DNA from 3 places in the Chryseolinea soli genome. Region 3 is predicted to be linked to each of the others. Evidence: riboswitches for the same ligand, from Rfam matches in the RefSeq annotation. Region 3 holds a riboswitch; each other region holds the start of a gene.
What was found. A riboswitch is a leader RNA that binds a small molecule or an ion and turns the genes downstream of it on or off. The one in region 3 is predicted to bind S-adenosylmethionine.
Positions count from the first base shown of each region.

Region 1: another riboswitch for S-adenosylmethionine. It lies ahead of D4L85_RS30665 (sulfatase-like hydrolase/transferase); the one in region 3 lies ahead of D4L85_RS12265 (O-acetylhomoserine aminocarboxypropyltransferase/cysteine synthase family protein).
Region 2: another riboswitch for S-adenosylmethionine. It lies ahead of D4L85_RS34595 (hypothetical protein); the one in region 3 lies ahead of D4L85_RS12265 (O-acetylhomoserine aminocarboxypropyltransferase/cysteine synthase family protein).

Region 1 is NZ_CP032382.1:7,399,486-7,407,499, forward strand. It holds gene D4L85_RS30660 (arylsulfatase) at 1-1,985, opposite strand, end outside; gene D4L85_RS30665 (sulfatase-like hydrolase/transferase) at 2,023-4,308, opposite strand; SAM riboswitch class I at 4,570-4,676, opposite strand; gene D4L85_RS30670 (CGNR zinc finger domain-containing protein) at 4,833-5,444, opposite strand; gene D4L85_RS30675 (hypothetical protein) at 5,593-6,189, shown strand; gene D4L85_RS30680 (Crp/Fnr family transcriptional regulator) at 6,232-6,834, shown strand; gene D4L85_RS30685 (PhzF family phenazine biosynthesis protein) at 6,894-7,778, opposite strand; gene D4L85_RS30690 (winged helix-turn-helix transcriptional regulator) at 7,900-8,014, shown strand, end outside.
Region 2 is NZ_CP032382.1:7,817,960-7,825,973, reverse strand. It holds gene D4L85_RS32600 (ABC transporter permease) at 1-906, opposite strand, end outside; gene D4L85_RS32595 (PIG-L deacetylase family protein) at 1,191-2,084, shown strand; gene D4L85_RS32590 (hypothetical protein) at 2,341-3,897, shown strand; SAM riboswitch class I at 4,053-4,162, shown strand; gene D4L85_RS34595 (hypothetical protein) at 4,291-4,761, shown strand; gene D4L85_RS32580 (alpha-L-arabinofuranosidase C-terminal domain-containing protein) at 5,129-7,114, shown strand; gene D4L85_RS32575 (ABC transporter permease) at 7,161-8,014, opposite strand, start outside.
Region 3 is NZ_CP032382.1:2,832,427-2,840,440, reverse strand. It holds gene D4L85_RS12270 (DinB family protein) at 72-527, shown strand; SAM riboswitch class I at 686-788, shown strand; gene D4L85_RS12265 (O-acetylhomoserine aminocarboxypropyltransferase/cysteine synthase family protein) at 1,069-2,391, shown strand; gene D4L85_RS12260 (homoserine O-acetyltransferase family protein) at 2,467-3,519, shown strand; gene D4L85_RS12255 (homoserine dehydrogenase) at 3,541-4,800, shown strand; gene D4L85_RS12250 (MASE1 domain-containing protein) at 4,826-6,541, opposite strand; gene D4L85_RS12245 (formimidoylglutamase) at 6,763-7,923, shown strand; gene D4L85_RS12240 (YicC/YloC family endoribonuclease) at 7,938-8,014, opposite strand, start outside.

The sequences.
Region 1 (8,014 bases), 3.7 Mb from region 3:
AACAGGCTCAACCCATCGAAGGCACCACCGGTAGCAAAAAGGACACCCTGGTCTTTGGCCGTGGACAGATCCACATCGGCCGTGATGGCAAACGACTGCTCGAGAAATTGAGGGCCGCTGAAATTGAGCAATTGATCCACACCGTTGTACAGAACGATCTTATCCTTTTTACCAAATGCACTACGCGCCCGCGTGCCGCTCTTCGCCCCGTCGTTTAACGGGTAGACATTGTATTTGTAAGCCTCCGTGTCGAAAGCATCCTGAAGCTCCTTCAGCTTCTCCGGATTTTTTGTCGCCAGGTCGATGCGCTCGTTGAAATCTTCCGTGAGGTTGTGCAGCTCCCAAACATCCTTAGCAAAGTCCGTTCCCGGCACATGATAGACGGAAGCCTTCCAGCCGTCTTTGTAAATGGCACGCTTGCCTTTGATCTCGTAATACTGAACCGTGTGACGCGACGACGCGTTGGCGTCATCGATGGAGTACACCAAACTTGTTCCTTCAAACGGCTTTTGCTTCACTCCCTTGATGCTCTCCGGCACCACCGCGCCCACCAGCTCTACCGTGGTCGGGGCGATGTCGTTCACGTGGCCATACTGATTCCGGATGCCTGGGGTCTTGATCTTCTTCGGGTAGAAAAGGATCAGGCCATTGTGTGTTCCACCTTCGGAGTTGGCGTCGGCTTTCCATTGACGGAACGGTGTGTTGGTGGCTTGCGTCCAGCCATAGGGTGCATCGGAAAAGGATTGCTCAGTGCCAAACTTGTCGATGTTCTTCAAGGCTTCGGCTACCTGTTTGTTGGAATCCAGCCCGCTGATGTATGGATTTAGGCTGCCGTGTTGCGTGCTGGGACTCGACCCGTTGTCGCCCACGATGGCGATGATGACGGTGTTGTCGAGTTCACCGATTTCCTTCAGGTAGTTCACCACGCGACCCAGTTCATGATCGGCGTGTGTCATGAAGCCTGCATAGATTTCCATGTAGCGGGCATACACTTTTTTCTCGTCGGCCGAAAGGCTATCCCACGCCGGCACTTTCGGGTTGCGTTCGGGGAGTTCTGCATTCGCGGGCACGACGCCCAGCTTCTTCTGCCGTTGTAAAACTTCCTCGCGATACCAATCCCAGCCCTTGTCGAACTTGCCCTTGTACAGATCGCTCCACGACTTCTCTACCTGGTGCGGCGAGTGTGTGGCTCCCGTGGCAAAGTAGAGGAAGAACGGTTTCTCCGGGGCCAGCGACCGTTGATTGGCGATGTACTTGATCGCTTTGTCGGCCAGCAAGGTGGTGACGTGTTTATGGTTGGGCTCCACATCGATCACGTTGTTGTCCTCGTACAGATTCGGACGGAACTGGTCGGTGTGTCCCAGGTGCCATCCGTAGAAATGATCGAACCCTATGCCCAGCGGCCAACGATCGAACGGTCCCACGGGAGTGATCTCGTTGATGGGTGTAAGATGATATTTTCCCACGGCGTAGGTGCTGTAATTGTTTTCACGCAAGATCTGGGGAATGGCGGCTTTGTCGGCCGGCAGAATACCGTCGTAGCCGGGAAAGCCCGTGGCCGTTACGGGGAACAAGCCCATGTGTACGGAGTGCGAATTGCGTCCCGTCAGCAGGGCGGCGCGCGTCGGCGAGCAAATGGCCGTGCTGTGGAAGTTGGTGTAGCGCAGACCATGGTTGGCGAGGCTATCCAATGTCGGCGTTTCCATCAGGCCGCCAAACGCGCTGGAGGTTCCATACCCGGCATCGTCGATGAGAAAGTAAACTACGTTGGGCGCATCCTTGGGCGCTTGCTTTTTCTCCGGCCACCATTCTGTGGATTCAGCAAATGTCTTTGCAATTTTTCCTTTGAATTCGTCCGTGGACGCAGTCTCCGCCGCAGGATCGGTGACGCTGCCCGGGTGGCAGGCGCCCAACGCGAAGGTGACGGCTAGAAAACGCACGGGCTTCATCAGTATTCCGCGCAAGCGGTTATCTATTTTTATCATAGTGTATACAATTTTGTACAGTTGGTTTAGGATGATCTCAAAGCGTTTTCTCCGCGGCCTGCTCGACGACGATACTTTTCACCACGCCGGTAAACGGATCGGGGCCCGTATAGCGCTTCGTCACGGGCGAGTTAAGATCCTTGCCCACGCTCACGCCGTCCGAGCCAAACGACGCGATATACTTCACGCCTCCTTCTACGGTCTGTTTGCCGGCCGGCTGACCGTCTACGGAAAGCGACACCACATTGCCGGGTGCGTACTCCACGGTGATCGCATGTTTGCCTTTGGTGAGTGCCCTGGAAGCGGTGATGAGGGTTTCCGTAACACCGTCGTTGAGCAGATAATACAAGGTGTTGCCCTGGAAGAACAAGCTCGTACCTCCCGTCAATCCACCGTTGGCAAACACCACCCCTTCATTTTTATCGCGCGTCAATTCGATGTTCGCCGTGATCGTCACCGGGCCCTTGCCGATGTTGATCCGGGTCTTCACCGTCGTGCCTTCCAGGATGATCGACTTGGATTTTATTTCGGGCGCAGCCAATCCCGCGCGATAATTTTTCAACGGGTAGACATTGTATTTTTTTGCCTCCTGGTCGAAAAGCGTCTTCAACTCTTCCAGCTTCTGCGGATTCTTGGCGGCGAGGTCATTGGTCTCGTTCCAGTCTTCGTTCAGGTTGTAGAGCTCCCATTTGTCTTTGTCGAACGGTGCAGGGTTGAAATGAATGTCGTCGGTCGGCGCTTCACCAAACACATTGCGCGGGTGATACACCGACGCTTTCCAGCCGTCCTTGTAAATGGCACGGCCGCCGTGGAGCTCGTAGTATTGCAGCGTGTGCCGGCTGGGCGCTGCCGGATCGCTGAGCGTATACGCCAGGCTCGTGCCGTGAAGCGGCATTTGCGGGTAGCCGTTGATTTCGGTTGGAATTTTAAGACCGGCAAGCTCGGTCGTCGTGGGCAGAATGTCGATGACGTGCCCATACTGCGTGCGGATGCCGCCCTTCTCCCGGATGCCTTTCGGGTAGTGAACGATCAGCGGATTGTGTGTGGCGCCTTCGGCATTCACGTCGCTCTTCCAATATCGAAACGGCGTGTTGGCGGCTTGCGACCATCCCAAGGGATAGTTCTCATTGGTGAATTCCGTTCCCAGTTTGCCGTATTGACTCACCAGGAAAGGGATGTCATGCCCTTTCGATGTCACGGACGCTCCGGTGGTTCCGGTATACGATCCCTCCTTGCTTCCCCCATTGTCGCCGATGACCACAAAGATCAAGGTATTGTCCAGTTCACCGATTTGCTCGAGATAGTTCACAAACCGGCCGATCTCATGATCGGTGTATGATAAAAATCCGGCATATACCTCGAAGAAGCGGGCAAACACTTTCTTTTCATCGGGGCTTAAGGTGTCCCAGGCCTTCAGGTTTTGCTGACGTGGCGGAAGCTTGGTTCCCTTGGGGAGAATCCCTAAAGTTTGCTGGCGTTTAAAAACATCTTCGCGGTACTTGTCCCAACCTCCGTCGAACTTCCCTTTGTATTTGTCGCTCCACTCCGGGGCTACCTGGTGTGGCGCATGCGTGGCGCCCGTAGCCAGATACAAGAAGAACGGCTTTTCGGCATTCGCTGATTTTTGATTGGCCACATAAGAGATGGCTTTGTCGACGAGCAGTTCGTTGAGATGCTTCGTGTTCGGCTCAATGTCGATGGCATTATTCTCTTCGACCAATACCGGATGCCACTGGTCCGTGGCGCCGCCCAAAAATCCATAGAAGTGATCGAAGCCGCGACCGGTAGGGTAACGGTTAAAAGGTCCCGCGGCCGTGAGGTCGATGGGGCGATTGCCATGCCATTTCCCCAGCGCATAGGTGTTGTATCCATTCTCCCGGAAGATCTCGGCAACGGTCCCGGCTTCGAACGGAATGTCGCCGTAGTATCCCGGCGCACCGATCCCTAATTCGGCATGATGCCCCATCGCCACGCTGTGTGCATTTCGCCCGGTGAGTAATGCGGCGCGGGTGGGACTGCAAATTCCGGTTGTATGAAAATTCGTATAGCGAAGGCCGTTGCCCGCGAGTTTGTCGAACGTAGGCGTTTCGATGAGACCGCCAAAGGTTGACGTGGCGCCGAATCCCACATCGTCCAGCAGGATCCACACCACGTTGGGGGCATCTGCCGCAGCCTTCACTCTGGGCGGATACCATTGTTCGGATTCCTCCAGGGTTCGTCCGATCTTTCCCTGGAAAGGCTGAAGCGGATCGCGCTGTGCCCATGCCGCCGCGCTGGCGACCATGATGGCAAGCCCTGTCACAGCGATTTTCTTTATGTTCATGTTAATGTTGGTTTGTTTATCGATTTGGCTCCTGTGAAAGGAGAACTAAACTATTCCCACAGAAGTGTGGGCAAAGACCTGCCACTCCCTGCCGAAGCAGGGCGAACCTCGTTTAACGAGATGCACGAATAGAAGTGGAGATGGTAGTGAGGTAGATTTAGCAGCAACAACAACAACGGAAACCATCCGTCATATTCTTCGCGATTGCTTCAGGGCCAAGGAGGTCCTTGGGAAACATTTTCATTTTCATGTGGCTTAAAAATTTTATAGCTCCAATGCGTCATTGGTAGGAGTTAGCACCTTATCCTGGTGGCGACAGGTTGCTAGAAGATCGTCGAGCCCATTCTCTCCCTTCTTCGGTATAAAATCAATCTGGTGGGAATTGATTGTCTATATAATCGATAGACAAAGAAATAATATCGTATCGGAAATACCAAGGAATTGTTGATAAAAGTATTTGATCGCCGTCAGCAGCAAGATTTGCCGCGGCCTAGCTAGGGGTTCTGTAAAAAAAGATCCATGGTTCATTTCTTCTGCCGGTGGTACCATGCCAAAGCCTTCGCGCTGCTGCCACAATCCTCCATGCTACACCATTTTCTTTTTCCATTCTTGGTAGTATCCCAAAAAAGCCACCCGCAGTTTGGACATTCTTTGACCCGGCTCCATGTATCGGAAAGCAACAACGCATGCGCCGACTTCACCAGGGGTGCCGTGATCGCATAGAAATGACCGGGTGGGAAATTCCATTCTTCCTTAAACTTGTCTTTCTGAAAGACGACTTCGAGGAATGGGAAATATTTCGATGTCAATTTATTGAAGGCTTCCATATCGGCCGGCCGTACTTTTTGTTTGAGTGCGATGGGTTTGAATATCGCGTAGATCAAATCGCGGAGATCAACCGCCTCCGCAAAGAAATCTCTTGCCCTTTTCTCGTTGGTCTGGCCGGCTTTTTCTAATGCAGCGAAAGCGCCTTTATCGAGGATCCCTGCTTTGCGCGCCCAATAGATCAGGTCGCTAAAATTATTCAGGTTATCGCGGTCTGATCCGTCGAATCGATCGGGCACGGTATTGACAAAATCAAGACAGGGCACGCCGCCATCCAGGCGCATTTCGTCGATTTTCGGATTCCTGGTCATCACCGTAAAGATACCACCCCGGACCAAATTCCCCACCAATCGGGGGATAATTTTACCTTCAAAATATATTTTAATGGTAAAGTGAATACTTTTACTATTAAAAAACGTAATAACGGTAAAATCACCCAAACCCTTAAAACCCTTCCCTATGAAGTATTTAACCCTCGCGCTATGGCTGATGTTCCATTTTACCGGAAAAGCACAATCCAAAAATGCTGAACTGCCGGTGCCTCCCGTGGTCTTCGATTCGAAAGGAGAACTGATCCTCTCCCCTTCTTCCACCTCGTCGAAAAATGACTTTGATTTTTTTGCAGGAAATTGGAAAATCCACAACCGGATGTTGAAAAAGAAACCTGACAATACTATTGAATGGACGGAATTCGAGTCCACGCAAGAAATGCGCATCATCCTCCGCGGCATCGGGAACGTTGACAACTTTATTGCGGAACGAAACGGCAAACCCTTTGAAGGTATGACCTTGCGGTTATTCAACCCCCAAACAAAACTGTGGAATATCTACTGGGCCGATTCAAATTTTGGTGTCTTGGGACTGCCGCCGGTGGTGGGTTCGTTTGAGAACAAGGTGGGGCACTTTTTCTCCAAGGATAACTACAATGGCAAAAACCTGCTTACCGTCTACCGCTGGGACGCGCGCGACCCCAACAATCCCATCTGGAGCCAGGCCACGTCAGAAGATAACGGCAAGACCTGGGAGTGGAATTGGTTTATGTATATGCGCCGGTAAGATCATGGGTGGTCTACCCGCCCTTTCTTCTTACCTTTGACGATGACAAAAAATGGCGATCTCCTGCGGGATGAGAATTTCCTGATCCTCCATCAATTTCTCGTCAACCACTATGGTTTCTCCGACCGCGACAGTCACGATGTCTTTGGCAAGTTTCAGTTTGTGGAAATAAAAAAGAACACCCTGCTTCACCAACGGAATGAAGTTTGCCAGTACGCCTATTTTATTTGCCAGGGCTGTCTCCGGACCTTTTTCACAAACCGCAAAGGAGAAGAAAACACGCGTCACATAGCCTTTGAGAACCACTTTGTCAGCGCCTTCTCCAGCTTTATTACACAGACCCCGTCGCTTGAAAACGTGCAGGCGCTGGAACATTCCAAATTGTTAAAAATTAAGCAGAGCGACTTTTTTCATCTTGTCAACACCCACGAAACTTTTTCGAAACTCTATCTACGTTCGTTGGAGCAAGCCCAGGTCTTGAGCACCTGGCGGCTTGAGTCCATGCTCAGCATGACGGCACGCGAACGCTATCGGGATTTGCGGGAGCGGATGCCGGAAGTAATTCTCCGACTATCCAATAAACAAGTCGCCTCCTTCCTGGGGATTACGCAGGAGTCGCTGAGCCGTTTAAAAGCCCAAAAGTAAATTAGTATTTAGTCCTGAGTCCTTAGTCTTGAGTCGTTGGTACTAAAGACTCAAAACCATTACAGATATAGAGTCCCCTCCATAACAATCACGGAAGAACCACTCACCCAAATCCCATCGCTTGAAACGTGGACACGAATGGATGAAGGGTGCTTTACGGCTGTTCCCTGCAAGATCCGGAAGTCTTTATCTTTTTTGATGTGGCCGAGTTTTTCCAGGTAACCTGCCAACGGGCCGGCTGCTGTTCCCGTTGCCGGGTCTTCGTCGATCCCGATCCCCGGATTAAAGAATCTTGCTTCGGCGAGAAACGCAGGGTTGGGCTGGTTTGTGGTGAAGAGGTAACACCCTTCGAAACCATATTTTCCGGAAGCCGCTTTTAGAAGGGATTTGTTGGATACCGCTTTTTGTAAAACGTCCAGATCCTTTACCGGGACCATCAGGTGGGCAACCTCCGTTTCAACTATGTTGATCGCCCAACCGTTTAAATCCAGATCATCAGGGGTCAACCCCACGGCCTTCGCTACCACGTCTGTCGGTACCGTTCCCATTATCGTGGCGGGTGCTTGTTTCATGGCAACGTAAGGAAGACCGGATTCTTCGGTGATCTTCACCGGGATCCGCGTATCCTTGATCATGACGTGCGAACTTCCCCCCTGATTTTTAAAAATATCCCACCCCTTTAGCAAGGCCAGGCACACGGCTCCTAAAAGATTGTGGCCGGCACCAATCACCTCAAATTCCGCCGGTGTAAAAGAACGCACCATCAGGGCATTCTCTTTTGTTGAATAGCGGATGAACGATGTTTCGGAATAGCCAAATTCCCTGGCGATCTCATGGTATTGGTTGAGCGTGAGGTCATCATCACTGTGCACAACAGAAAGTTGGTTGCCTTTATACTTCTGATCGGCAAATACATCCAATACATAGTAATTCAATTTTTTCATATCTCCTGGTTTTTATGCCGTTCCCCGGCGCCAATGCTGCACCAAAATTAAAGAACAATCGTTTATCATTTTTATGGGTTAACTTGGGGTAGCCGGTTACCTCAAGGTAACCATTCTAACTATGGCCACCATGAACATCAACGGAAACGTACAAGAAGCGACTTGCGAACAGGAGCTGGCGGCGATCATCGACAGCCTCGAAATATTGGGCGGAAAGTGGAAGCTAAGAATCATGC
Region 2 (8,014 bases), 3.3 Mb from region 3:
GAAGAGTGATATCAGCAGAAAAAAATAGAGCGTGTTCAAGTGGCCATGGGCTTGATTCAGGTCGGGTGAAAAATTCACATCGACAAGCGGCTGGTAGGAGAGTGTCACGCCCAGCGGTTCTGTGCCCGTATGCTTGTCCATGAAGCGTTTTGTTTTGGCTTCCAGGGATTTCACATCCGTGTTGTCTGTCAATTTTACATACGTAACGAAATCCGTAGCAGTCCATGCGGCGCTGGGGTCTCTGTAGTATTCTATTTGCAATAGGTTATGCATGGAAAGCAGCATGTTGAACTGCAGTTGCGAATTTTGGGGCACGTCTTTTATGACAGCGGTCACGACAAAATCGCCGTCACCCCAATCTTTCATGCGAACATGCACCGTTTGCCCAACGGGGTTTGTTTGTTTGCCAAAATAACGCGCGGCGAGAGATTCGGTAATCACCATGGAAGAGGGGTTGTCCAGCGCGTGGGATGCGTCGCCCAGCAGCACGTCATAGGTGAATACGTCCAGAAAGGAAGAGTCCACAAAATAGGCGCTCTTCTCCTGGAAGAGCGCCGACTCACCCGACGGAGTTTTAAAGTTGATCAACGCAGCGCTTCCATACAGCGGATGGATGCGCACATAATTTTCTACCTCCGGTATTTCGTTCAGGAGAGCGGGCCCCAATCCATAACCGAATGTTGCAAACCAATCGTCTTTTTGATTTTTTCCATATTCTGTGAACGTCGTCCGGTAGATGTTGTCGGCATGTTTGTGGAACCGGTCATAGCTGAGCTCGAACGCAACGTATTTCCAGATCATGAGACATCCGGCAATACCCAGGGCAAACCCAAAAATCGTAATGAATGAGTATCCCATATGCTTGCGCAGATTGCGATACGCCAGGGTGATGTAAAATCGGATCATGGAGGTTCGGATTGGTCTGAAAAATATTCCTCTTTTCAGGTGCAATGACCTGTTAAGTAAAGATAGCGAATTAGCAGGTACACATCCGTTCTGTCAACCACAACGTCGCGACGGGTATCTTTCGCACAGGGCGCGGAACAACCTTATGCCTGGATAGGCCGTGTGGTAAAAAGTGCGTTCGAAGGTTTTCCAGACCGAACATAAAATAAGGCACAGCACCGAAGGATACGAGGCAATTCTTTTGTAACATTACTTACGAACAGGTATTGATAACCCCCTTCCGTATGAAACGTCACAGACTTAACTTCCTCATCGTACCGGTGTTCCTACTGATCACCATCACCGGTTTCGCACAGACCCCGCAACCTATAAGAATCGTCATGATTGGTGCGCACCCCGACGATTGTGATATCAAGGGTGGTGGCACCGCAGCGCTCTTTGCTGCGATGGGTTATGCCGTGAAATTTGTGGCCGTGACCAACGGCGATGCTGGTCATCAAACGACCGGTGGCGGCCCGCTGGCGAAACGCCGCTACGAAGAAGCACAAGAGTCGGCCCGTCGATTGGGGATCGCGGCCTATCACATACTGCCCAACCACGACGGCGAGCTGTTGCCCACGCTGAACGTGCGACTAGAGATCATCCGCGAGATCCGCGAGTGGAACGCTGATGTAGTGATCAGTCCCCGTCCGAACGACTATCACCCCGACCATCGCTACACGGGTGTGTTGGTGCAAGACGCCGCTTTCATGGTAGGCGTGCCCAACGTAGCCTCTGATGTACCGGCGCTGCGCAAGAACCCCGTGTTCCTCTATTTTGAAGATTACTTCCAACGCCCCAATCCCTTCCGCCCCGACATCTCTGTGGACATCACCGCGGTGTTCGACAAAAAAGTAAACGCCCTCGATGCCCATAGATCCCAGGTATACGAATGGCTTCCCTGGATTGGCAACTACGCCACCGAAGTACCCGCCGAAGGGCCCGGACGAATCAAATGGCTGGCCACACGCTACACCCGGAAAATAACCCCCGAAGCGCGCAAAACCCTGGAGACCGGCTACGGAAAAGAAAAAGCCCAAGCCGCCCAACACGCCGAATCATTCGAAATATGCGAATACGGCACCCAACCAACCCCCGAAGAAATACGCCGCCTATTTCCCATGATCAAAATGCCCTAGCCGGCCCGCAGTCCCATCATTTTGGTGTTCTCCCAAAAGAAGGGGTAACACCCGCTTGTTGGTGTCCCACCAACAAGCATTCCTTCGAGCCATATCAATAAAGGGCAGCCATTTCCATTCATTTTCCAGCGACAACCAAAGTGAAAACCCTGTTTAAACAGTTTTCTAACGGTCGCGAATACAAGTATGATTTCACCCCATTTTCACTTAGGAATCCTCCCTAAAATTCCTGATTTTTCGAATTATTTTATTTCCGATGAGGTTGTGCATTATTTTAATCTTTACCTGCCTGGGACTAACGGTTGGGTATGGACAGCAAGCGTCCGTAGACAGTTTGCTAAACCGCATTCCCTCCACCGACAGCCTCCGGGAGTTTCTTCCCAAAGACACACTGCTTCAAAAATCCCATCATAAAGTAGATTCCATACAATCGTCATTCTATCACGGTGCCGACAGTTTGAAAGGCATTTATCAACGCCCCATCAGCAAGCTGGATTCTGTACAGAACAAATTGCAACACCGGCTGGATAGTCTCACCACACTGAATCTCCCCACGGGCAAAGTAACCCATGCGCTGGATAGCGTAAACCAACTGCGCGAAAAGACCGTAGCCGGCTTCAACGAAAAATTGAATGCCTTAAAAGGAAAGACCACCGGCAAGCTCAAGCAACTCGATCTCCCACCCGAACTGAAAGGCAAAGTGTCGGCGGTGACCGGGAAGGTAGATGGTTTTCAAATTCCTGGTTCTGAACTTGGCCTGCCTGCTGTGGGGGGCACCTCGCTGGGCAAGATCGATGGACTGAACAAGATCAGCGGCGTGGACCTTCCTCAAACCGGAGGACTGGGAAGCATCCAAGACGCCGCCAAAGTGGGCGAGTTGCAGAACGTGACGAGCCAAATGGGTGAAGTGTCGAAGGTGACTGGCCAGGCCGGTGAGTATGCTACCCAATTGAAGGAAGTAAAGGCTGTGGCCGGCGGCGACTTGAGCAACACCGCGGAATTGTCGAAGACCGCCGAGACAAAGGCCGCAGAGCTGTCGGGTATAAAAGATCTCGAAGGACAAACGAAGGCACTCGACCAATACAAAGATATGGCAGGCAAGGCCGGCGACCCCGACGCCATGAAAGAAGAGGCCGTTACCAAAGTGAAACAGGTAGCCGTGAACCATTTCGCCGGCAAGGAGAAGCAACTCCAGGAGGCCATGGATATGGTGTCCAAATACAAACAGAAATACGGCAGCCTGAACAGCCTCAGCGACATTCCCAAAAAGCGCCCGAACGAAATGCGTGGCAAACCCTGGTATGAGCGCGTGCTCCCCGGCATTGCCATGCAAATGCAAAAGAAGGGTGAGGACTTGATGGTAGATTTCAATCCGTATGCAGGCTACCGCTTCACCGGTCGTATCACGGCCGGCGCGGGGTGGAACCAACGGGTTGCCTACAACACCAAACGAAATTACTTCGATCACTCCGCCCGCGTATATGGTCCGCGCGTCTATGGCGAGTTCAAACTCTGGAAAGGATTTTCTCCCCGCCTCGAAGTGGAGACCATGAACACCTTTGTGCCGCCCCTGACACGCGTTGCCATTCCCGATGCGGGCAGCCGCGAGTGGGTGTGGGGTGTGTTCACGGGGATGAAGAAGGAATATCGCTTCATCAAAAATGTGAAGGGCACAGCCTTGATCATGGTGCGCCTTTTCGATCCCCATCACAAAAGTCCCTATGCCGATGTGCTGAATGTGCGTTTTGGATTTGAGTTCCCCATCAAGAAAAAGCCAAAGACCGCGAAGGAAGCGAAGCCCTCAAAATCGTAAGCCCAACAAAAAAGTCGACTGCTTTCCAGGTTTTTAAAGCGCGTTCGTTTTTGTAACATACTGATAAATAGCCCTTTTGGGACGCGGAAAAATAATTTTTAAATAATTCCACAAACTCTATTGACTTAATAGATTTATAGCCTACATTTGTTTCATATTTATAAAGAATAGGGGAGAGAGCAGACTCGTTGAACCTATTGCAACCTCGCCTCATCACCGGGGAAAAGGTGCTAAATTCTGCCTAAATGATTAGGGAATATAAATAAGTACAAAAGCCATGAAAAACATTCAAAATCTCTCCTTCCTCTCACAAACGTGTTGTTGCTGTTGTTGACGGCCAGTCCACCTCCGCTTTATTCAATCGATTCACAACAACAAAAAAATCTTACGACCATGTCACAGACCGCATCGGTATTGTCATCCGAACAATCTTTGTATATCTCCACAGCAGAAGTTTCTTTTGCTCCTGCTAAACGTGTTGAAGCCGTTTCAACAAACCTGAATTTCGTTTTCGAAGAGAATGGTTTTTATATTCCCTCGACCGCCTTTGGGTACAACGACCGGGTGAGCCTGGCCTTTCAGGTGAAAGAAGCGTTTGCCGCCCACTTTATTTTGATCAAGGGGTTGATAGAATTCAACCGCTCCAAGGAGCTGAAGTTTGTGTTTAACCGCGATGAAAGATCTTTCGAGATCGATCTTGAAGCCGCACAACTTGACACGTTGAATACTTTCCTGGCCCATATCCACGCATTGCTTCAAAAAGAAATTCAATTCAAAGCCGTGTTGAAGAAAGTGATCGCCTTCGAAAATCACTACAAAGCACTTCGCGATGAAGTGTATGCCGAGCAACAAGCCGTGATCTAGCCCGGCTGAAGTTTCCAACTCTTTCTTATGGATGTTGATACCGGTGACGGCGAGGCGATCACCCGAATGTCCATGTTCTATTCTTCAATTTTCACCTTCCTATGCTAAATCTCGGCGGGCAAGCAAAGTCAACGCAGAAAGAAACTTTTGCTTGCCCGCCGAAGCTTTAGCGTAGGAGGGCCTTTTCTTTGCTCGCCGAAGCTTTAGCGAAGGTGAGGCGATTCAACATGAGTTCCGAGCCAACACGCTCCATTGACACCCTATCCTGAACATTTGTAAATAAATAAGTGTAAATGATACATTTTATCAAATGTATTTTTAAATTCGAGATCGTATTCAAAAGATTCATACGCTAAAAAAAAATGATATGAGACGATCCCAGGCGCTCCTCCGGCTATCGGCATTTCTGTTTTTATCAGGCTTTTCATTTTTATCCCTGCAAGCACAGACGGTACTGAATGTAAAAGTCGATCAACCACTCTCGAAAATTGAGCCCACCATGTGGGGAATATTTTTCGAAGACATCAATTTTGCGGCCGATGGCGGACTCTATGCCGAACTGGTGAAGAACCGCTCGTTTGAATTCGCCCAGCCGCTGATGGGATGGAAGGAGCAAAATAGCAACAAGTTCGCCATTGCCACCAACGCCGGGAGCGTGCTCATCCTGCATGAAGGCGGCGACACCAACCCGCGGATCGCCCGCGTAAACGTTCTGGCCGACAAAGGCTATGGCCTCACCAACGAAGGCTTTCGCGGCATGGGCATAAAGAAAGGTGCGACCTACACATTTTCGGTGCAGGCCCGTCAACAGCAGGGAAGCCCCGCGTTGCGGGTGGAACTCGTGGATGCCAGTGGCAAAATTTTGGGGACGACCAGTATTAGCCCAGCCGGTGGCGAATGGAAGAAATACACAGCAACGATCGTGGCTTCTGAAACAGAACCCAAAGCGCTGCTGAACATCTGGTTCGAAGGCAAAGGCGTCGTCGACATCGACATGGTCTCCTTGTTTCCAACCGACACCTGGAAAAATCGCCCGGGTGGTTTGCGCAAAGACCTTGTGCAGTTGCTGGCCGACATGAAGCCCGGCTTCATCCGATTCCCCGGCGGCTGCATCGTGGAAGGCCGCGAGCTGACCACGCGCTACCAATGGAAAAAGACGGTAGGCGATATCGAGCAACGCGAAATGATCGTGAACCGCTGGAATACAGAATTCACGCACCGTCCTGCGCCCGACTACTTTCAAACGTTCGGCCTCGGCTTCTTTGAATATTTTCAATTGGCCGAAGATGTGGGTGCCGAACCTTTGCCCATTCTCAACTGCGGCATGGCGTGCCAATTCAACTCCGCCGAAGTCGTGCCCATCAACCAACTGGATACCTATGTGCAAGATGCTCTCGACCTGATCGAGTTTGCCAATGGAAGCCCCGATTCGCCGTGGGGAAAACTGCGCAAGACCATGGGGCACGAAGCGCCGTTCCACCTGAAATACATTGGGGTGGGCAATGAACAGTGGGGTCCGCAGTATATCGAGCGCTACGCCGTGTTCTCGGCGATCATCAAAGCCAAGTACCCCGACATTCAAATTGTTTCCGCCGCCGGCCCTGCACCTTCCGGTGAACTTTTCGACTATGCCTCAAAGGAATTGAGAGATCTGAAAGCAGACCTCGTAGACGAGCATTACTACAGCAGTCCCGAATGGTTTTTGAAAAACGCCAACCGCTATGATGCCTACGACCGCAAGGGACCAAAAATATTTGCCGGCGAATATGCCGCACAAAGTGTCGCGACTGTGAGCCCGAAAAATGAAAACAACTGGCGCTGCGCCCTATCCGAAGCGGCCTTCATGACCGGCCTCGAACGCAACGCCGACCTCGTGCACATGGCTTCGTATGCGCCGCTGTTCGCCCACGTGGAAGCCTGGCAATGGACGCCCGACCTGATCTGGTTCGACAACCTCAACGCCTATGGCACACCCAACTATTATGTCCAAAAACTTTTCTCCACCAACAAAGGCACGCACGTGTTGCCGGTGACCGCACAAGGAGAAACCGTGGCCGGCAAGAATGGACTCTATGCATCGGCCGCGACCGATGTAAACGCCAAGACCATTTTAGTCAAACTGGTGAACGCAGGCGACGAACCACAGACCGTTACGCTTCAACTCTCCGGCGTACGAAAAATTTCACAAGCCGGGACTTTGACGGTGTTGAAAGGAAATCCCGACGAAGTGAATAACCTGGAGCACCCCACACAAATCCATCCCGAAGAACAACCCCTGAAGTGGAAAGGCAAGGATGTGAAGACGGTTCTGCCACCGCGTTCGTTTTCCGTGCTGAAGATTCCAACACTCTAGGTATTCATAATAACCCCAGGCTTTAGCCTGGGGTTATAGGAAAGTATTATTCCGATCGCAAAGACTTCACCGGGTTGGCCACCGCGGCGCGAATGGCTTGATAGCTGACTGTGATCAACGTCAACGCGATCGCGCCACCGGCCGAAACCGCGAAGACCCACCAATTTAACTCGGTGTGGTAGGGGAAACTGAGCAGCCACTCCTGTAGAAAATAATAAGCAACCGGAATCGCGAGGACGCACGCCACCACCACCAGGGCAACAAAGTCAAGCGAAAGCATCCGCCACAAGTTGGCCACGGAGGCACCCAGCACTTTGCGGATGCCGATCTCCTTGGTGCGTTGCTCTGCCACAAACGACGCGAGACCGAACAAACCCAGGCAGCTGATAAAGATGGCAAATACGGTGAAGAACGACGCCAGCTTGCCGATGCGTTCTTCGGCGTCGAACTTGGCGGCATACGTATCGTCCACGAATTTGTATTCGAACGGTGTGCTGGGAATGATCTTTTTGAAGATGGCCTCTGTTTCGGCCAGGGTCTCGTGGGCGCTTCGTGCGGGGTTGAGCTTGAGCAGCATCCAGTTCGTGTAGCGATCGTTCATGAAGTAAATGGTCTGGCGCACGGGCTTATACGGCGACTCAGTGATCATGTCTTTTACAATCCCGATCACATGCAACCGGTCGCTGCCCCAGGTGACTTCCATGCCGATGGGATCTTTTATCCCCATATATTTTGCCGCCGCTTCGTTGATGATCACCGCGGAGGAGTCCGCGGGAAAATCGCGTGAAAAATTTCTTCCCTCTTTCATTTTCCAGCCAATGGTGGGCCCGTACTCCGCGGTGATAAAGATGGCCCCGAAATCTTCGGCGAGACCGGGATCCTTGCCGCTCCACGTAAAAC
Region 3 (8,014 bases):
AAAACAATCTTCCCCACCAAAACCTTTGCGCGTCGCTTACGTCTTTGTTTTTAAACGAACCTCTACCACCAATGCAAAACGAACTACCCCATCTCGCGATCCTCATCAAGCGCTCCTTCGAAAAGCACGCATGGCACGGACCTTCCGTAAAAGAATCCCTGGAAAACGTCACGCCGGAACTGGCACAAAAGAAAATCCCGGGAACCCACAGCATCATCGAGCTGGTGGCGCACATGACGTCGTGGAGAATGTTCGTTGTCAAACGCCTTCAAGGCGACGCCGATTTTAAAGTCTCAGACGAAGCCAACTTTCCGGCCGCTACCGATTGGGTTGCCACCCTCAACGCCTTGGAGGAAAGTCAACGCCAACTCATGGACGCCCTCAAGTCCTTTCCCGAGCACAAACTGCACGAAACCGTGCCCAATGCATCGGCTCCCTATTCGTTTTATATCCTCCTCCACGGCATCGTGCACCACGATTTATACCACACCGGGCAGATCATGCTCATCCGGAGGGCAGCGCTATAACAAACGTTTTAACTCACCCAGAACGCCGTATTTTCAGGGACCGGCCTAACATTTGTCAGTATCGCCACATCAAAAAAAGTTATCGTGCGGTTTGGAAACCTAGCTTTCAGGCTCTACGTTTGTGGTATCAAAGTCGAATAAGCGCATTCAGCTTAATCGCTTTATAAAGAAGCGTGGAGAGACAGGCTCTAAGAAACGCTAGCAACCTCCTAAAAAAGAAAGGTGCTAAATCCTGATCCGCCAAGGCGGAAAATATAAACGGTTAAAAAATGAAGAAAATCATTCACACCATCATCTCGGGATCAAGCGTACAACGCTTGCGTGCTTACTTCGAAAACCTCAATCATTCTATTGACAGCTTCATTAACGGCGACATTTGCATGTGCTGTTGTTGTGCGTGCTGTTGCTGATGAGTGATCCGCGATCTTCCCGCAACACAGTAGCGTACGACCCTGCCAAGTGACAGGCAGTTCTGGTTACGGCTAACTCCCCCTCTTTTTATCCTATTGATTCATTCTTAGACCCTCTAAATATTATCATCATGTCAAATTTACATTTCGAAACCCTTCAATTGCACGCCGGCCAGGAAATCGATCCCACCACCCGCTCCCGTGCCGTACCCATCTATCAAACCACTTCTTATACGTTCAGAGATTCGGAACATGGCGCCAACCTGTTTGCCCTGAAAGAATTCGGCAACATCTACACCCGCATCATGAACCCCACCACCGACGTGTTCGAGAAGCGCATCGCCGCGCTGGAAGGTGGCGTGGCCGCGTTGGCCACCGGTTCCGGACAAGCTTCACAGTTCCTGGCACTCAATAACATTTTGCAATCGGGCGACAACTTTGTGTCCACTACATTTTTGTATGGCGGCACCTACAACCAATTCAAAGTCGCCTTCAAACGCCTCGGCATCGATGTGCGTTTTGCCGAGGGCGACAAGCCCGAAGCCTTCGAAAAACACATCGACAAAAAAACGAAAGCCATCTACCTGGAAACCATCGGCAACCCGGGCTTCAACATTCCCGATTTTGAGGCCATTGCCGCACTGGCGAAAAAGCATGATCTGCCCCTGATCGTCGACAACACCTTTGGTGCGGCCGGATACCTCTTCCGCCCCATCGAGCACGGCGCCAACGTCGTGGTGGAGTCCGCCACGAAATGGATCGGCGGCCACGGCACGTCTATTGGCGGGGTGATCATCGACGGTGGAAACTACAACTGGGCGAATGGAAAATTCCCCCAATTCACAGAGCCCTCCGAAGGCTATCACGGCTTGAAGTTCTGGGACGTATTCGGTGAAGGCAATCCGCTGGGCCTGCCCAACATCGCATTCATCATCCGCGCCCGCGTGGAGGGCTTGCGTGATTTCGGACCCTCGCTGGCACCATTCAATTCCTTCCTGCTGTTGCAAGGACTGGAAACCTTGTCACTGCGCGTTCAACGTTCGGTCGACAATGCGCTGGCGCTGGCGAAATGGTTGGAGAAGCACGAGTTGGTGGAGAGCGTGAACTATCCCGGGCTCGAAAGCAGTCCCTATCACAAGCTGGCAAAAAAATACCTGCGCAACGGCTTCGGCGGCGTGTTCTCATTCACACTGAAAGGCACGAAGCAGCACACCACGAAATTTGTTGATCACCTGAAACTGGTGAGCCACCTGGCCAATGTGGGCGATGCGAAAACGCTGATCATTCAACCGTCGGCTACCACGCACCAACAATTGAGCGACGAAGAACAGATCGCATCGGGTGTAGTGCCCAACCTGCTTCGCATTTCGGCCGGCATCGAACACATCGATGACATCAAGGCGGATCTCCAGCAGGCATTTGAAAAAGTTTTTGAAGGCGAATTAGTATCCTAGTTAAAGTAGTATAAAAAGTCTCTCCCGCTCACACCGGTTGCCATCCGGGTGAGCGGGCAGGGTTGACAAGAGTTTATGGAAAAGAACGATCAAACCTTTCATTATCAGAAAAAATTTGAACTGGAATCGGGCAGCACATTGCCGGGCTTCCAGCTCAAATACTCCACGCTCGGCAAGCTCAATGCCGACCGCAGCAATGTGGTCTGGGTTTGCCATGCCTTGACGGGCAGCGCCGACTTCACCGACTGGTGGAGCGGACTTTTCAATGAAGGGAGATTCTTCGATCCACGCCAATATTTTATTATTTGTGCCAACGTGCTGGGCGGATGCTACGGCTCCACCGGCCACCTGTCGCTGAACCCTGAAACGGGCAAGCCCTATTATCACACCTTTCCTACGCTGACCAACCGCGATGTGGTGCAGGCCTTTGATTTGCTTCGCCAGTCCCTCGGCATCGAGCAAGTGCACACACTCATCGGGGGATCGTTGGGCGGACAGCAGGTGTTGGAGTGGGCTGTGCAGCAACCCGATGTTTTTCAACACATCATTCCCATCGCCACAAATGCCGTGCACTCACCCTGGGGCATCGCCTTCAATGAAGCACAGCGCATGGCCATCGAAGCCGATGCTACCTGGAAAGAGAACGATCATCGCGCCGGCACCGAAGGCTTGAAAGCCGCCCGCGCGATCGGCATGATCTCGTATCGCTATTATGATACCTATGGCCAGACACAAGCCGAGAAAAGCGACGAGAAGATAGACGATTTCAGAGCGGCCACTTACCAGCGCTATCAGGGCCAAAAGCTGGCCAACCGTTTCAACGCGTTCACCTATTACAGCCTCTCCCGGATGATGGACAGTCAGAACGTGGGGCGCAACCGCGGGGGCCTTGTAGCCGCATTGAAGTCCATCAAAGCAAGAACACTCGTCGTGGGCATCGATTCCGATATTTTGTTTCCGCTAAGCGAACAAAAATTCCTTACCGAGAACATTCCCAATGCCCGACTGGAAGTGATGACTTCCCTTTACGGCCACGACGGTTTTTTGGTCGAGTTTGAACAATTGAGCAGTCACATAAAAAAATTCTTCCTCGAAGACCTCGTCCCGGTGGAAGTAAAGGTCCGATAAGCATAAAATTAAACGAACGATATGTCAGCAGAAAAGAACAACACCTCACACACCAAACATCGTCACCTCAAGCTGGGCCTCTTCGGTTTTGGCTGCGTGGGCCAGGGATTGTATCACGTATTGGACGAAACGCCCGGCATTAAAGCAGAGATCAAACGCATTTGCGTAAAACATAAAAATAAAACACGACCGCTGTCGGAAGACCTGTTCACCTTTAGCAAAGAAGACATCCTCAACGATCCGGACATCGACGTGGTGGTAGAGTTGATCGACGATGCCAAGGCTGCTTTTGACATTGTGAAAACCGCGTTGCAAAACGGCAAAGCCGTTGTGACCGCCAACAAGAAAATGCTGGCCGAACATCTGGAAGAGATCTACCAGCTTCAGCAGCAATATGGCAAGCCGGTGTTGTATGAAGGAGCCGTTTGCGGCGCCATCCCCATCATCCGGAACCTCGAAGAATATTACGACAACGATTTGCTCACGGGCATCGAAGGTATCTTCAACGGCTCGACCAACTACATCCTCACCAAAGTTTTTGAAGAACGCAAAAGCTATGGCGACGCGTTGCAGAAAGCACAAGAGCTTGGCTTTGCCGAATCCGATCCCAGTCTCGACGTGAAAGGTTTCGACCCCAAGTTCAAGCTGGTGGTGGCCATTGCGCACACGTTCGGTGTGTTTGTGAAACCGGAGGAGGTCATCAACATCGGGATCGATCGCATCTCTGATCTTGATTTGAAATTTGCCCGCGACAACGGCTACGGCATCAAACTGATCGCCCGTGCCTTTAAAGTGGAGAATAAGGTATTTGGTTTCGTTGCACCCCAGTTCATCGAGTCCACGCATCCCTTATACGCCGTTCGCAACGAATACAACGCCGTGCAAGTGCAAAGCGCTTTTGCTGAGCAACAACTCTTCGTCGGTAAGGGGGCAGGAAGCTACCCCACAGGTTCTGCGGTATTGTCCGATATCTCGGCGCTCACCTACGACTATCAATACGAATACAAAAAGCTCCACCAGCCACACGATCTCAAATTCACGAACCGTCTCACCGTCGAGGCTTTTGTGAGCTTTGATGAAGGAACGGCGATCTCCATGAGCGACTTCGAGCAATTCCAGTCCGGCTATGCCTCGCATGGCAAACAGTACATGGTGGGCAAAGTGAGCCTGGAGAAATTGCAGGAATGGTCGGGTTGGGATGGTGTAGGCGTCATTCTCGCACCCAATGCTACGCTCACGCCGCAAAAAGAAGTGGCGAAATCTTTCAGCCTGGCATCCTAAGAGAGTCCAAAGATTTAAAAGGGGATCAGACCAGTTCGGGGATGGCCAGCTTCACGGTGGTGCCCCGGCCCACTTCCGACTCGATGTCGATGTGGCCGTTCAGCTTATCGATGGCTTCTTTCACGATGTAAAGGCCCAGACCTGAGCCGGCGCCGTCGTCGGTCGCGCGATAGAACATTTTATAGATGTTGGGCAGGTGGTCTTTTTCAATACCCTTGCCGTTGTCTTCAATGGCCAGCGTGGCCAGGTGCTCCCGGATCTCCACATTCACCTTGATGACGGGATCTTTGCCATTGCGATAGCGGATGGCGTTGGAGATGATATTGTTGAGGATCACTTTCAAACGCCAGCGATCCGAAAAGAACGGCGCCTCCTGGTTGATCCGGATAACTTTTTGAACGGATTGTCCCGTGCTGGTGGCAAACTTCAATTGATTGAATGTTTCGTCGATGAGCGGCTCAAAGTGTATTTCTTCCCGCTTCACTTCCAAACGCGAATTCCGCGACTGATCCAAAATTTCCTTGATGAAATGATCCTGCTGCATGGCGCTTTTGTGGATCATATCCAGGTACATGTCTTTCATGACACCGTCCGTGTCTTTCTTGGCCAGGTTGATCAACCCCAGCACAGACGCGATGGGTGCGCGAAGATCGTGCGAAACGCTGTAGACAAAATTGTCGAGTTCGGTGTTGCGTTTGCTCAGCTCGGTGTTGGTGCGTTGTATTTTTTCTTCGGCGTTCTTGCGCGTAACGATTTCTTCGTTGAGGGCACGGGTGCGTTCCTGCACCATGGCTTCCAGGTTCTCGTTAAATTCCAACAGCTTGTTTTGTGCATGATGGCGCTCCCGTACGGTAGCGGAAAGAATGATCGTGCTAATGCTGATGACCCCGATAAAGATCTGCAAGAGCAGCATGGAATTGTAAGAGTCTGAAAGCACAAAAGGGCCAACGCCGCCGATGGTCATGTAAATGGACAACAGCGCCGTGATCAACACACCGGCGATGGCCACGATCAGTTCGAAGCGGAAGGCCAGCCACAAAAGGAAAGGCAACACCAGGAACGGCAGCGCGCGCTCCACGGTGGAGACCAGGTAATCGACCTCCAGCAGGGCGACGATACCACCCAGCAATAAAATAAAAATGCCGACCTCGATGGCTTTCTCTGTCGTGAGGCGGACGTGGATCTTCTTTGAACAAGCCAGAATGAACGGTGTAAACAACAGGATACCCACTACGTTGCCTACCCAAGATGAAATTCCTGTGCGCAACAGTAGGTCAGGCGACACCACATGGTTGAGGTACAACGCTCCTGTGCTAACGCCGGCGCCAATCCAGCACATCATCATGGTGACAAACAAAAACCGGAAGGCATTCTTCGCACTCCGGAAGGGGAAGTCATCCCTGATCCATTTCTTCACCAGGTAATTACCGGTCACAGCCTCCAGCGTATTGCCCACGGCAATAAGGCTGCTGATGGTGATGATTTCCTGTGCGGGAAGGTGGGGGTTGTTCCAGTAGGCCATCACGTTGGCCACCAGCGATCCAATGGTGATGCCGGGCCAGGAAGACCGGCCCAAAAGGATGATCAAGGCAAATCCAATACCCGAAGGCGGCCATGTGGGCAAGGCCGTAGAGCCCTCGAACGCAAAAAAATAGCCCACTCTGGCAAAAAGATAATACAAGAGGGCCACCCCAATGATCTTGAGGTCAAGCTTGTATTTAAGTGGCAGTTTAACGTTCAAAATCAATTAACTCATTATCAATCAAATATAATAACAAAAAAGCCGTATTAGCCATCCGTTCGGGAGCGAGATTCCATTTTTGAAGCCGAGCGGCTTTTTTTGGGGGTCTAACTGTAAGGGTAAGCTCAATAAAAGGATCATTGTTGTCGTCAGAGAAGGCCTTTCGAAAAGTATGCAGTGAAAATTCTATCTTTCACTCAGAAAATTTTTTAGCCTCTTTTATGGATCTGACCATCTTATTTTCGCCCGTAGACGAATCGCTCTACGAAGACATCACCTCCCCCTCCAGTTTTTATAGAAACATTCACGTGTTCGGCGAGAAGATGCCCGACTACAGGGGTGCTCACATTGCCCTGTTTGGAGTGAAGGAAGGACGCGGCTCGTTGCAAAATGCTGGCTCGGCCACAGGTGCCGATGTGATCCGTAAAAAACTCTATCACCTGAAGCGGGGCACGGGAACTTACCGCATTATCGACCTGGGAAACCTTAACGTGGGTCACGACCTCGACGAGACCTATACCCGCATCAGCGAAGTGTGTCGGATGCTGCTGGAAGAAAACGTGCTCCCGATTGTCATTGGAGGTTCACACGACCTGGACTATGGTCAATATGCTGCCTACGAGACCATGGACAAACTGGTGAGCCTGCTGAACGTGGATGCGTTTCTCGACCTGGAAGAAAAAAAGGAAGCGGGCGCAAGCCGTCAGCACATTCACAAGATCCTGTTGCACGAACCCAACTTCCTGTTCAGCTATACGCACCTGGCCTATCAAAGCTACCTGATCGATCCGTTGTCGGTATCGGTGTTGGAGAAACTTTATTTCGAAGCATTTCGCATCGGGCAAATGCGCACAAACATGCAGGAGATGGAGCCCACCATCCGCAATGCCGATATCGTGTCGTTTGACGTCACCGCTATACGCTCGTCAGATGCCCCGGGCAATGCCCAGGCGCAGCCGTTCGGGCTGACGGGCGAAGAGGCGTGTCAGATCTGTTGGTATGCCGGCTTGAATGAAAAGCTAAGCTCGATCGGCTTCTATGAATACAACCCTGCATTCGACGACGCCCACCAGAAGACGGCCGCCGTGGTGGCTACCATGATCTGGTATTTTGTGGAAGGCTACTATCATCGCAAGAACGAGCAAAATTTCAGGAGCAACGACTTCATGAAATATTCCGTGTCCATGCCCTCCGAACCGGAAGTGCTCACGTTCTACAAAAGCAAGGTGAGTGAAAAGTGGTGGCTCGAAGTGCCTTACCCCAATGGCCGCGAGCGTTATGCGCGCAACAGCATTGTGCCGTGCAGCTACAACGACTATCAAACGGCGGTGAAAGGCGAAGTGCCCGACCGTTACATCAGCATGCTGGCAAAGCTGATCTGATCTACTTTCAACCGTTATACTACGTTGTTGAGCTGTTCCTTTATTTTTTCGAGTTCTTCTTTCATCACCACCACGTGTTTTTGAATGGCGG